2 regions of the Iodobacter fluviatilis genome follow, and region 1 is predicted to be linked to the other one. Evidence: riboswitches for the same ligand, from Rfam matches in the RefSeq annotation. Region 1 holds a riboswitch; the other holds the start of a gene.
What was found. A riboswitch is a leader RNA that binds a small molecule or an ion and turns the genes downstream of it on or off. The one in region 1 is predicted to bind thiamine pyrophosphate.
Positions count from the first base shown of each region.

Region 2: linked by a shared signal. The riboswitch ahead of thiM (hydroxyethylthiazole kinase) and the one ahead of thiC (phosphomethylpyrimidine synthase ThiC) in region 1 are both predicted to bind thiamine pyrophosphate.

Region 1 covers NZ_CP025781.1:1,355,554-1,361,674, reverse strand. Annotated here, with positions in the region: gene C1H71_RS05915 (DUF4870 domain-containing protein) at 1-169, opposite strand, end outside; gene C1H71_RS05910 (DMT family transporter) at 278-742, opposite strand; gene thiC (phosphomethylpyrimidine synthase ThiC) at 896-2,821, opposite strand; TPP riboswitch at 2,856-2,957, opposite strand; gene C1H71_RS05900 (protein-L-isoaspartate O-methyltransferase family protein) at 3,306-3,959, shown strand; gene C1H71_RS05895 (rhodanese-like domain-containing protein) at 4,014-4,337, shown strand; gene C1H71_RS05890 (SLBB domain-containing protein) at 4,497-6,121, shown strand, end outside.
Region 2 covers NZ_CP025781.1:4,129,768-4,135,888, forward strand. Annotated here, with positions in the region: gene C1H71_RS18345 (DUF2726 domain-containing protein) at 884-1,369, opposite strand; gene thiD (bifunctional hydroxymethylpyrimidine kinase/phosphomethylpyrimidine kinase) at 2,161-2,958, opposite strand; gene thiE (thiamine phosphate synthase) at 2,948-3,589, opposite strand; gene thiM (hydroxyethylthiazole kinase) at 3,586-4,407, opposite strand; TPP riboswitch at 4,437-4,531, opposite strand; gene C1H71_RS18365 (response regulator) at 4,775-6,121, opposite strand, start outside.

The DNA of each region.
Region 1 (6,121 bases):
TAAGCGCCTCTTTTGCATGCTCTAATACAAAAGGATCGTCTTTTTTAAGTAAAAAAACGATGAGTGAAGGGATAAAACCAAAGAAAATTCCCCCTACCCAAGTTAGCGCCGCAATGGTATTAGAATCTGACTTGACGGGTGTGGTAACTGGAAATTGATTGTCATCCATATTGGATCTCGATCACGAGGCAGAAAAGTCATTCTAGCCTATGCCATGTTTACATGGTTTAAAAGCTAAGGCGGTACTGTTGTTATCAGATTATTTTGTTTTGATGGATTAACGTTTTGCGAGTAGAGGGCCAAAATTAACTAAGAGCACTCCAACAGCAATAAACACTGCACCTAAGATGCGCAGGCTGCCAATTTCGCGCATAGGCAGGCCTAAAATGCCGAAGCGATCAAAAAGTAAGGAGGCGATAATTTGCCCCGCCACAATTAAGGAAACCATCGCCGCCACGCCAATTCGAGGCGCAAGCAAGGTGGTGCCAAAGACAAACAATGCACCCATTAAGCCTCCGGTAAGCTGCCACCAAGAAACTTGGCCTAGTTGGCTTAATCCTGCCCACTTTTGCCCGCTTAAAATAGCGCATAGCGCCAACGTGAGTGTGCCTATAGAAAAAGACAAAAGCGCCGCCAGCAGCGTGCTGCCACCAATGATGCCTTTTAATTGATTGTTGACGGCCGATTGCAGCGGAACAATGAGGCCAATGATAAGGGCGAGTAGAAAGTAAGGGAGTTGCATGGGATTTGTGGGCAAGGAGTAAGGCAGGCGAGACTAGCATGTTTTTTTGGGGTGAGGCGGGGAGTCGATAGTCGATAGTGGGGAGTAGGGGCGTGGCGGGTTTGATTTTCCGACTCCCCACTCCCCTGCTCCCCACTCCCTAAGCTCTTTTAATTAAGCCTTGTGGTAAACCTCTGCGCCTTTTTTGATAAATTCAATCGATTTGGTTTGCATGCCGATCTGATTGGCGTCCGCTTCGGCAATCCCTTGCTTGGCTGCAAATTCACGCACGTCTTGGGTGATTTTCATTGAGCAGAAATGCGGGCCGCACATCGAGCAAAAGTGCGCCACTTTGCCGCTGTCTTTTGGCATGGTCTCATCGTGGTAAGCGCGTGCGCGATCCGGATCTAGGCCCAGATTAAACTGGTCTTCCCAGCGGAATTCAAAGCGCGCCTTGGATAGCGCGTTGTCGCGAATCTGCGCGCCGGGGTGGCCCTTGGCAAGATCCGCAGCGTGTGCTGCCAGCTTGTAAGTAATGATGCCTTCTTTCACATCATCTTTATTGGGCAGGCCCAAATGCTCTTTCGGCGTGACATAGCAAAGCATGGCGCAGCCGTACCAGCCAATTTGCGCCGCGCCAATGGCGGAGGTGATGTGATCGTAGCCGGGGGCGATATCGGTAGTCAGCGGCCCTAGGGTGTAGAAGGGCGCTTCATGGCACCAATCTAGTTCTAAATCCATGTTTTCTTTAATCAATTGCATCGGCACATGGCCAGGGCCTTCGATCATCACTTGTACATCGTGCTGCCAAGCGATTTGCGTCAGCTCACCCAGTGTTTTTAGCTCGCCTAGCTGCGCTTCATCGTTGGCATCCCAAATCGAGCCAGGACGCAGGCCATCGCCCAAACTGAAGGCCACGTCGTATTTTTTCATGATTTCGCAGATGTCTGCAAAATGGGTGTAAAGAAAGCTTTCTTGATGATGAGCCAAACACCATTTCGCCATAATCGAGCCACCACGGCTAACAATGCCAGTCATACGGCCTGCGGTCATTGGCACGTAGCGCAGTAAGACACCCGCGTGGATGGTGAAATAATCCACGCCTTGCTCGGCTTGCTCGATCAGCGTGTCTTTAAAAATTTCCCAAGTCAGATCTTCGGCCTTGCCATTTACTTTTTCGAGCGCTTGGTAGATAGGAACAGTGCCGATCGGCACGGGGCTATTACGTAGAATCCACTCACGCGTTTCGTGGATATTTTTGCCTGTGGATAGATCCATAATGGTGTCTGCACCCCAGCGAATACCCCAAGTCATTTTTTCTACTTCTTCACTAATGCTGGAGCTGACGGCAGAGTTGCCGATATTGCCGTTAATCTTGACCAAGAAATTACGGCCAATAATCATCGGCTCTGATTCTGGGTGGTTGATGTTATTGGGGATAATGGCGCGGCCACAGGCGATTTCGCTGCGTACAAATTCTGGGGTGATTTCATCCGGCATCACTGCGCCGTAGTTTTGCCCCTTATGCTGACGATTCATCATCGCCAGCATTTTTTCGCCGGTTGGGCTGCTGTCACGCAGGCTTTGCAAATAGGCCGCACGATTCATGTTTTCACGAATCGCCACGTATTCCATTTCTGGCGTGATGATGCCTTTACGGGCGTAATGCATTTGGCTGACGTTTGCGCCATCTTTGGCAACGCGGGGCTGACGTTTTAATTCAAAGCGTAATTCATCTAGCTTGGGATCGGCCTCGCGCATGCGGCCATATTCGCTGGTGAGCTGGCTAAGTCGCTCAGTATCATTGCGTTCGCTAATCCATGTGCTACGAATGGCTTCAAGCCCTTTGCGCACGTCTACCTTTGTATCTGGATCAGAGTAAGGGCCGGAGCAATCATAAACAAAGATAGGTGGGTTTTTTTCTGTTGCGCCGCTGATACTCATTTGTAGCGGGGTGTCGGCCTGGCTGATTTCACGCATAGGCACACGGATGTCGCTGCGTGAGCCGGTGACGTAAATTTTGCGTGAATTGGGGAGTGGCTGGATGGCTGCGTCGTCGACGACGGCGGTTGAGGCTAAAAACTGTGCTTTTGCGTTCATGCTCTACTCCACAAAGGCGCGGGTTGAGCGGAATGAGGGCAACCGCTCGCTTCCCTACGCCGGTATTAACCGAATCAGGTTCAGAGGGTATTTCTCATCCGCGCCTAAATCTGGCACAGAACCCCTAGCGATAAAGCAGAGAAGGTATATAAAAAACCAGCAAACAGCAAATTTAAGATAGGGCGCTGCTGATTTGTATCAAGGTTAGTGGGGAGTGGGGAGTGTGAGTGTGAGTGTGAGTGGGAGTGGGAGTGGGAGTGGGGGGGGTGGGGAAGTCGTCATCCTCGAGCGTTTTTATCGGGGATCCAGTCATCCCGCTGGATTTCCGCCAAAGGCATGCGGGAATGACGCTGTTATTTACTTATCTTTGTTCTTATCCGCTCGTGATCTTAGGCTCTATAACCACACTGGGCTTGGTCTGTGGGATAATTGCAAAAATTTTCAAACGCTGGGTTTGATCCCAGCTCGCTTTGAGGTGATAAAAATGGATTGGGAAAACGCACGTTATTTATTAGTAGAGCAGCAAATTCGCCCTTGGGATGTGCTGGATCAAAAGGTGCTCAACCGTGTATTGGCGGTGAAGCGCGAAGACTTTGTGCCGCTCGACAAAAAAGAGCTGGCCTTTGTAGATATCGAGCTGCCGCTGGCAAATGGCGCACAAATGCTGGCCCCTAAGATGGAAGCCAAGCTGCTGCAAGATATCGATCCGCAAGTAAGCGATAAGGTGTTGGTGGTGGGCGCAGGCACGGGTTATTTGATGGCGCTGGCAGCGGGCTTAGTGGCGCATGTGTATGGCGTAGAAATTGATGCGGCGCTAGTAGAAACCGCCCGCGCCAATTTGGCGGCGGCGGGGATTAAAAATGCCACTGTAAGCCAAGGCGATGCTCTGGCAGCGGCACAAAAGCAAGGCCCATTTAATGCAATTATTGTCACGGGGTCTTTAGCCGAGGTTCCTGCTAGCCTAAAAGATCAGCTGGCGGTGGGCGGGCGTTTGATTGCTGTTGTGGGTGAATTACCAATTATGTCGGCAACGCTGTTTACCTGTGTGGATCAGGGTAGTTTTGCTGAAAATAAATTATTTGAATACAATTTGCCACGCTTAAAAAATGCTGTAGAAAAAACAACATTTGCATTTTAATAAATTGAAAATAGTGCGGTCTAATTGGCCGCGTTATTTATATCAGGGGCTTATATGCAACAGATTAACCCGCTTGAGTTATCTCAATGGCTAAGCGATACCTCGCGGCCAAACCCATTGTTATTGGATGTGCGTGAAGCCACTGAGTATGAGATTTGTCATATTGATGGCAGCCAATTAGTTTCAATGAATACTATTCCTAGCCGCTTTAACGAGCTGGATGATGAAGCGACGATTGTAGTGATTTGTCATCATGGAATGCGTAGTTATCAAGTTGCTTCTTTTTTGGAACGCCAAGGTTTTGCTAATGTCATTAATTTGAATGGAGGGATTGCGCGTTGGGCTGAAGAGGTGGATTTGACCATGGCAAGATATTAATAAGGTTTACTTGAAATGAAAATGAAGTCGCAAAAGCAATTTATATATGCCATATGAATTGTTTTTAAGTCTCAATGGCTTCCATAGAGTACGTTGAGTTGTTATAGTCTCCCCGCTTGTTTGTCCGCACCCCTTGCCTTTCATAAGACATTACTAACCATGAATTTATCCAGAAGCTCCGCTGTTATTTCACTTTCGCTGCTTTTAGCGGGTCCTGCGTGGTCTGCGACGTGTTTATCAGGCTCTGGCGATTGCCAAACAATGCCGGATGATCCGTCTGCATTAATGAATCAAAGTGCGTTGCCAAGCCAAGGTGCTACCTTGGGCTATCCACAGCAGGGTGTGCCGCAGAATCAGCAGAATCAGCAGGGGCAGCAAAATCAGCAAAACCCGCAGAGCAGAAATTTTACCCCGCAAATGCCAATGGCACCGGTGAGCTGTGATGATGTGAGCGGCAAGTTCACTTTGGATAAAAATAGTAAATACAAGGCACCATCGCTGCCGTTGAATGATTTCCAGAAATACCTCTGTAGCAGTGCCAATCTGCCGCTACCGATTTTTGGCCAGCAAATCTTTCAGATGCAGCAAGCTAGCTATTCGCCTTTTGAAGCCGCACCAGTTTCAGCAGATTACTTGATTGGTGTAGGTGATAATTTTTCAGTTCGCCTTTGGGGGCAGCTCGATGCTGATTTACAGCTTAAAGTAGATCGCTCTGGCGCGGTGTTTATTCCGCGTGTTGGCAATGTCAGCGTGGTTGGCATTCCGTTTGGCGCGCTTAAGCAGCATTTAAGCCGCGAAGTGGGCAAGGTTTATCGTAATTTTGATCTGGCCGTTACGATGGGCCAGCTTAAAAGTGTGCAAGTTTTTGTGGTGGGTTTTGCACAAAACCCGGGCAGCTATAGCCTTGGATCGCTGTCTACGGTGGTGAATGCGCTGTTTGCTGCGGGCGGGCCATCCGCCAATGGATCTTTACGTAAGATTCAGGTGAAGCGCGCTGGCAAAGTGGTGAATGAGTTCGATTTATATGATTTGCTGCTGAAAGGCGATAAGAGCCACGATTTGATGTTGCAAGGTGGCGATGTGGTGTATGTGCCGCCCGTGGGCGGACAGGCCGCGATTTCCGGTAGCGTAAAAGTACCGGCCATTTATGAAGTGAAGGCAGGCGAGAATCTACAAGATTTGATCTCTTGGGCCGGTGGTGCAGGTAATTTTGCGCTAGATGGCAAGGTCTCGATCGAGCGTGTGGTTGCGCAAAAATCACGCAAAGTAGAATCCGTTGAGTTAGCTAAAGCTGCTGGTTTTGTCGTGCGCGGTGGCGATGTGGTGCAGCTCTATGCGCTCAGCCAAAAAATTGACGATATGGTTTCTCTGCGTGGCAATGTGGCGCAGTCGGTGCGTATGCCGTGGTTTGAGGGTATGAAGGTGAGCGATTTAATCACCAGCAAAGACATGCTGATCGCGCCGCGCTTCTGGGAAAATAAATATCAGGATAAAACCGCCAGCAGCAAAGATATTCAGGAAGAAGAAGACCAGCAAGAGCTTCAAAAACAGCAGCAAAGCATGCAAATGCTGAATCCTCAGAATACTTTTAACCAGCAACAAACACTGCCCAAGCGTAAAGTAGACCGCACACTTTTAGGCGCTTTACGCGGCAACCAACAGGAAATTAACTGGAATTACGCTGCGATCGAGCGCACGAATGAGCTGGATAGCACAACAACACTGGTGCCGTTTAATCTGGGGGCGGTGGTATTAAAACGTGATGCGTCACAGGATAAGCTGCT
Region 2 (6,121 bases), 1.7 Mb from region 1:
AAAATTAGCTGCGTTCAAACCCCGTAAGAAAGCAGCCTGTAGTAATCATATGAACGCTTACAAAAATTATTGCACATACTTTTTTTGGCATTACAAAAGCAATGCATTTAGCCTCATAAACGCTTTGTAATTACGACAAAGGCATTGTCGTGCCTTTATTAAAATCGGCAACATGCGAAAATTAAACCGAAACCCCCAGCTATGCTCCGCCAGTATTTTGCTTTTTTTGATGCTGATTATTAACCTAGAAATAAGAGCGTTTTTGCTATTAACGGAATTGATTAGTGCAGAGGTTCTACTTGTTTTTATCAGTACACAATTACACCTCTACTGGCTTTATTCATTATCCCGCCGAAGCAAAGCCATTGAGTGGTATATTCATATATTGGCAAAGCTATTCAACTATTTTTTTTGTTTTATGAGATGTTATTTCGCCGCCAATGTATATCCACCCTGCCTTATATCGTAATGGGCAAGGCAATATCGATTAGGGAGCGCACCAAGAAATTCAATTCTTGCGCATAAAACCAACCGCTTTAAACATAGAGATGCCGTATCACCCATTATTTGGAGGCTGCAATATTCAGTGCTAGGCTTTTTTTTGATGCGGAGCACGCAATGCTTGCCTATATGCGCGCTACGGCGGCTTTTGCAGGCAAAATGCACTCATAGGCTACGGCATGGTAAGCGTAGAGATGAATTGATGATCAGATAAACCCCACCTCTCACGCGGGGTTTAAGTTGGCCTTGGCTCCAAACAAAGCGGCAGTGAATGCTTGAAACGGATCATAGAGTGGTAGCCTTTATGCTAGGCCTCGATGGCTATCACACTGAAGCGGCCATTAAGCAAACAAATGGGGCGGCCGCCAGACAACCTCACGCCCTATTCAGCATCCAAGGTAATCACCGGCCGCAGTGTGGCGCGAATTGTAGCGACATCAGGCATAGAGTTGGCCTGCCAGCGAATCACACGAATGCCTGCGGCGGTCAGTGCGCGATCTTTTTTTGTATCTGCAATGATGCGATCCTGTCGCTGATGCGTAGCATCATCCAGCTCGATCACCGCCACAATACTGGAATCTTGATTGCACACCACAAAATCAGCACTCATGCGATTAATACGATTGAGCCAAGCGCGATAGTTATGGCCTTTTTTAACCCCAAGCAAGCAAGAGAGCTGCACCTGAGCCAGTACAATATGTTCGGGCATGGCTTGCAAGATGCGAAAGTACAGTACTTGCTCTGGCTTGGAGAGTGGGCTTTTGGCATAAAACGGCCAAACGCCCTCCTCGTTTGCGCCCTTGGCCTTTAAGTACGACAAAGCCATCAGTACGGCAAAAATCAGCAATAAAAGCAGGATAAGTTTCATGGTTTTCTCTGCAAGATACGTTGTGAGGTATGGGTGGTATTGTAAGACCATGTTAAGAAAAATCGTTCAAATCAAATTCCGCACAATAAAAAAGAGCGCTCCAAGCGCTAATTCCGTTCACTTAAGATCAGATTTATAGATTTTTAGAGCGGGATAGCGCTGGGAAAGGGCTTTCACGCCCTAATCGTTGTTTCGGGAGGAATTATTTCGGAATTGTGCACGGGCTATTCGTCGACAGCCAACCCTACTCATATTGCAAATAACCCAGCGCCATTTGAAAGCTCAAGTCGGCCGCTGCGCCCGCCTATTTAACCACCTCTGACCTCTCCAAACGAACCAAGTTGTAAGCCAATACGCCCCCCAAAAAAACTTCTTGCCACACAGTGGCAGGTGTCCCGCTCATCGTCCAACAAGGACTGCTTTAATGCTCGATTACTGGTTTCAATTCGCTCATCTACCCCAACCAAACGGAAGAAAGTGCGGCACACTGTTTTCACGCACTACATCGTGTTTGCCCAGTTAAAATCAAAACGATTTTGACGGACATTAACAGCCAATTTACGGATCGTTTTACCAGCAAAGAGAAGGTGCCGCGCGGGCAGTATCGCTATAGAAGTACGGATACAAACTCAACCTGAATGATTGACTAAACGTGTTTATGAATGCTCGAAACTGTGCCACGATTTTATCTCATGTGAAGGCATCCATATTTAGCACCTCACCTAACATGTCTACCGCCATTAATTTAGCCACCGCAAATAAAATAGTGAGTTTTCTCGTTACTTCAAATGTCACCACAACGCATGAAAATGCTGTACTGGTCCTATTCCCTGTCCTACTTGTAATTGATCTGCAGCGGCAATCGCAGCCAGTAGGTAGTTTTTTGCGGCTTGCATGGTGCTGGGCCAGTCTGGGTGCTTGGGCCGCAGAGCAGCCAATGCGGCAGATAGAGTGCAGCCGGTGCCGTGGGTGTGCTGGGTCGGGATACGCTGCGCGGCAAAGCGGGTAAATCCTGCAGGGGTGATAAGCCAATCAGGACTCTCATTGCCACCTAAATGCCCCCCTTTCATGAGCACGGCTTGTGCGCCCATTTGCAGCAAGGCGCGGCCTTGGTCTTGCATTTGCTGCTCGGTTTGCGCTTGCGTGCCACCCAGCAGCGCGGCGGCTTCTGGTAAGTTGGGGGTAATTAAGTCGGCTAGCGGCAGCAACTCATCTCGGATCCCTGCTATCGCTTCAGGTAAAAGCAACGGATGGCCGCCTTTGGCGATCATCACGGTATCAAGCACCACGCAGGCAGGGCGATGCTGGCGTAAGCCACGCGCCACTGCAGCGACAATTTCTGCATTGGCCAGCATGCCAATCTTTACGCTATTTACGCGGATATCTGCCAGAACGGCATCGAGCTGCGCCAGCACAAAGTCAGGCGGCACGGCAAGAACGGCGTGCACACCTTGGGTGTTTTGTGCGGTTAGCGCCGTAATCACGCTCATGCCGTAAGCGCCTAGTGCTGAAAAAGTTTTTAAATCGGCTTGAATCCCCGCTCCGCCGCCAGAATCAGAGCCAGCAATTGTCAGTGCATTAACGATCATATGTCGCGCCCTCCCGCCGCAAAGCACGCGCCGCCTGCCGCGGATTAGCTTGGCCACAAATGGCCGAAACCACGGCCACGCCATCGGCACCCGCCGCACGCAAACCGGCTACTTGCCCCAAGCCAATACCGCCAATCGCCACGGCAGGCAGGGTTTTACCCTGCATCAGCTTGGCAAACTCATTTAAGCCAATGACTGGGGACGCGTCTAATTTGGTGCCGGTGGCATACACCGGCCCTACACCGATGTAATCAACTAAGCCCTGCGGCACGGCGTGGATATGCGCGGCATTTGAGGCCGACAAACCCAAAATTTTATTTGGCCCAATTAACTGCCGGGCCATCTCTGGCGCAATATCTTGCTGGCCCACATGCACTCCGGCTGCATCCACCAACAGCGCTACATCGATATGGTCATTAATAATCAAGGGTATATTCAATGGTTCCAGCGCATTCTTAAGCGCTTGAGCCGCCACCACCCACTGACGTTTTTTCCATCTAGGCGCGCGCAGCTGCACGATACTAACCCCGCCCGCCACGGCGGCTAAGGCAGTTGCTACCATGCCCTGTTCGCCACCACATAAATCAGGATCTAACACTAAATAAAGCGACAAATTAAAAGGATGTTTCATTCATCAGCCGCCTTTAACATGGCAGGTTGCATGATATATAACGCGTCTAAAAACGCGGGGAGAAAGGTACCTGGGCCATCACAAGCCGATTCAGCGCGCTCTCCAGCGATCGCCATCACGGCGCAGGCAGCAGCAACCGCAGCAAGCCGGTCTGACGCGCCAGCTACAAAAGCAGCAACAACGGCAGACAAGGCGCAGCCCGTACCTACCACGTAGGTCATCAAAACATGGCCCCAAGGAACCGCCCAAGTGACTTCACCATCGCTTACATAATCCACCTCGCCCGTTACCACCACAATCGCGCCGGTTTGCTGGGCCAGCCGCTTTGCAGCAGCAATGGCAGATGCAGATTGCGCCGTGCTATCTACACCCTTACCGCTAGCGAACTCACCTGCCAAGCACATAATTTCTGAGGCATTGCCCCTAATTGCCGCTGGCTTTTGTTGCATTAAAACGTGCAAAGCATCGGTTCGGTAAGCCAAAACGCCTGCCGCCACAGGGTCTAACACCCAAGGCGTATCTGCTGCATTGGCTGCGACTACCGCAGCTTGCATCACCGCTAGTCGCGCAGGATAAAGCGTGCCGACATTAATCAATAGCGCATCGGCCATCGATGCAAAGTCGGCAACTTCTGCTTCGGCTACGATCATTGCGGGGGATGCACCAAGTGCGAGCAATACATTTGCCGTGATTGATTGCACCACTTCATTGGTCAGGCAGTGCACCAAGGGTGCTGAGGCGCGCAGGCGTTCTAGCTCTTCGCCAACGCGGCGCAAAGGAAATTGGGGAATAAGAGAGATGGTGTGCAAGTCAGACATTTAAGTTCCTTGGCAGGCGCAGGCGGCCCATCAAGAATGGCCGACATCCCTACGCTGGCATTATCCAGATCAGGTCACGGGTATTTCTCAGCCGCATTTACTTACGGCACCCCGAGTCAGACAGTCATTTTGCGCATAAAGCCAATGACAAACAAGCGTAAAAGATCAAACTTGCAACAAAAGTGCCGCACAAAACCTATAGATACTAGGGCCTGTTGACGTTTTATTAGCCCATTTTTGGGGCGGAACGAAAGTTAAAAATCGCTCATGGCACTCGTACCATGCCGCCATTTTCTCCTTGTTCAGCCCCAAAACCGGGCCAAACGCAGCCGTGAATGAAACGTCAACAGACACTAAGTAAATCGGGCTACTTTTTGTCTTGTAATGCCGCCTGATGACTCAGGTGCATTGCCAAATGCGCTTTAACGCGACTTAACACCAAGGGCAGGCATAATGGCTTGGTCATATAGTCTACTGCGCCCAATTCCATGCCTAAGATCTCATCTTCTGCTTCATTACGAGCCGACATAAAGATGATAGGAATATGGCAAAGCGCTGGATTGGCCTTGATTTGCCGGCAGGTTTCATAACCATCCATTTCTGGCATCAAAATATCCAATAAAATTAGCTGGGGCAGCGGTGCATTAGCCAATATTTTTAGCGCCTCTACGCCATTTTGAGCAGTAATTACCTGAAATTCATTTTTTAACATACGATCAATCAACAACAAATTCATGGGCGTATCATCGACCGCCATCACCGTAGAGGCGTTATTCACCTGAAGCTCTACCTCATCACTACTTGGTTTTACCCCATCTAAAGCCACTATTAAATCCACTAGAAAGCTCACTAAAGTCGAAGAAAATGCTTCTAACATAGGCTTACACATTGGATCTGTTGGACGATAGCGGATAACATTTTCTAATTCAGCGGCCAACTCGGCTAATTCTGCTGCACCAATACTGCCCGCTACGGATTTACTGCTATGTAATAAACGCTCGGCGGTGCTGTAGTCTTTCTCCTCTAAAGCGAGGCTCACCTCTGCAACAATGGCGGATTGACCATGAATAAATTTCCTGAGCATTTCCAAATACAAAGACTCTTTTCCTAGCACCCGGCGCAGGCCATTACTTACATCAAGGCCTGCAACATTGAGCAACTCTAATTTGCTTTTTAATATAAAGGGTTTGTTTTCCAGTGCCATAGGCGCATTTATTTTATTTGCATTTTCAGGGCGTGGCTTTATCCAGCGCAATAAAGCCGACCATAAATAATTAGGCTCGATGGGTTTAGAAACATGATCATTCATTCCTGCAGAAAAACAACGCTCTTGATCTATTTTCATCGCATTAGCGGTCATCGCCACAATGGGTAAATTGGCATGTTGCGGGCATAGCCTAATTTGCATCGTGGCCTCTAACCCATCCATAACCGGCATTTGCATATCCATTAAAACCAAGTCGAAACTAGCTTGTTGAATCTTTTGCAATGCTTGTTGGCCGTTTTCGGCCAAATCAACGATAAAGCCCGCGTCTTGCAATAAATCGATTGCAACCTGTTGATTTAAATCGTTGTCTTCTACCAATAAAATACGCGCACCTTGAATGCTAGATAAATCAATTTCTAGCGTATGCGTATTTAATATAGAAAAAGAAACATTATCGTTAGCACCGCCCAAAACCCGCATGGTGGTATCAAATAATTGCGATGCGCT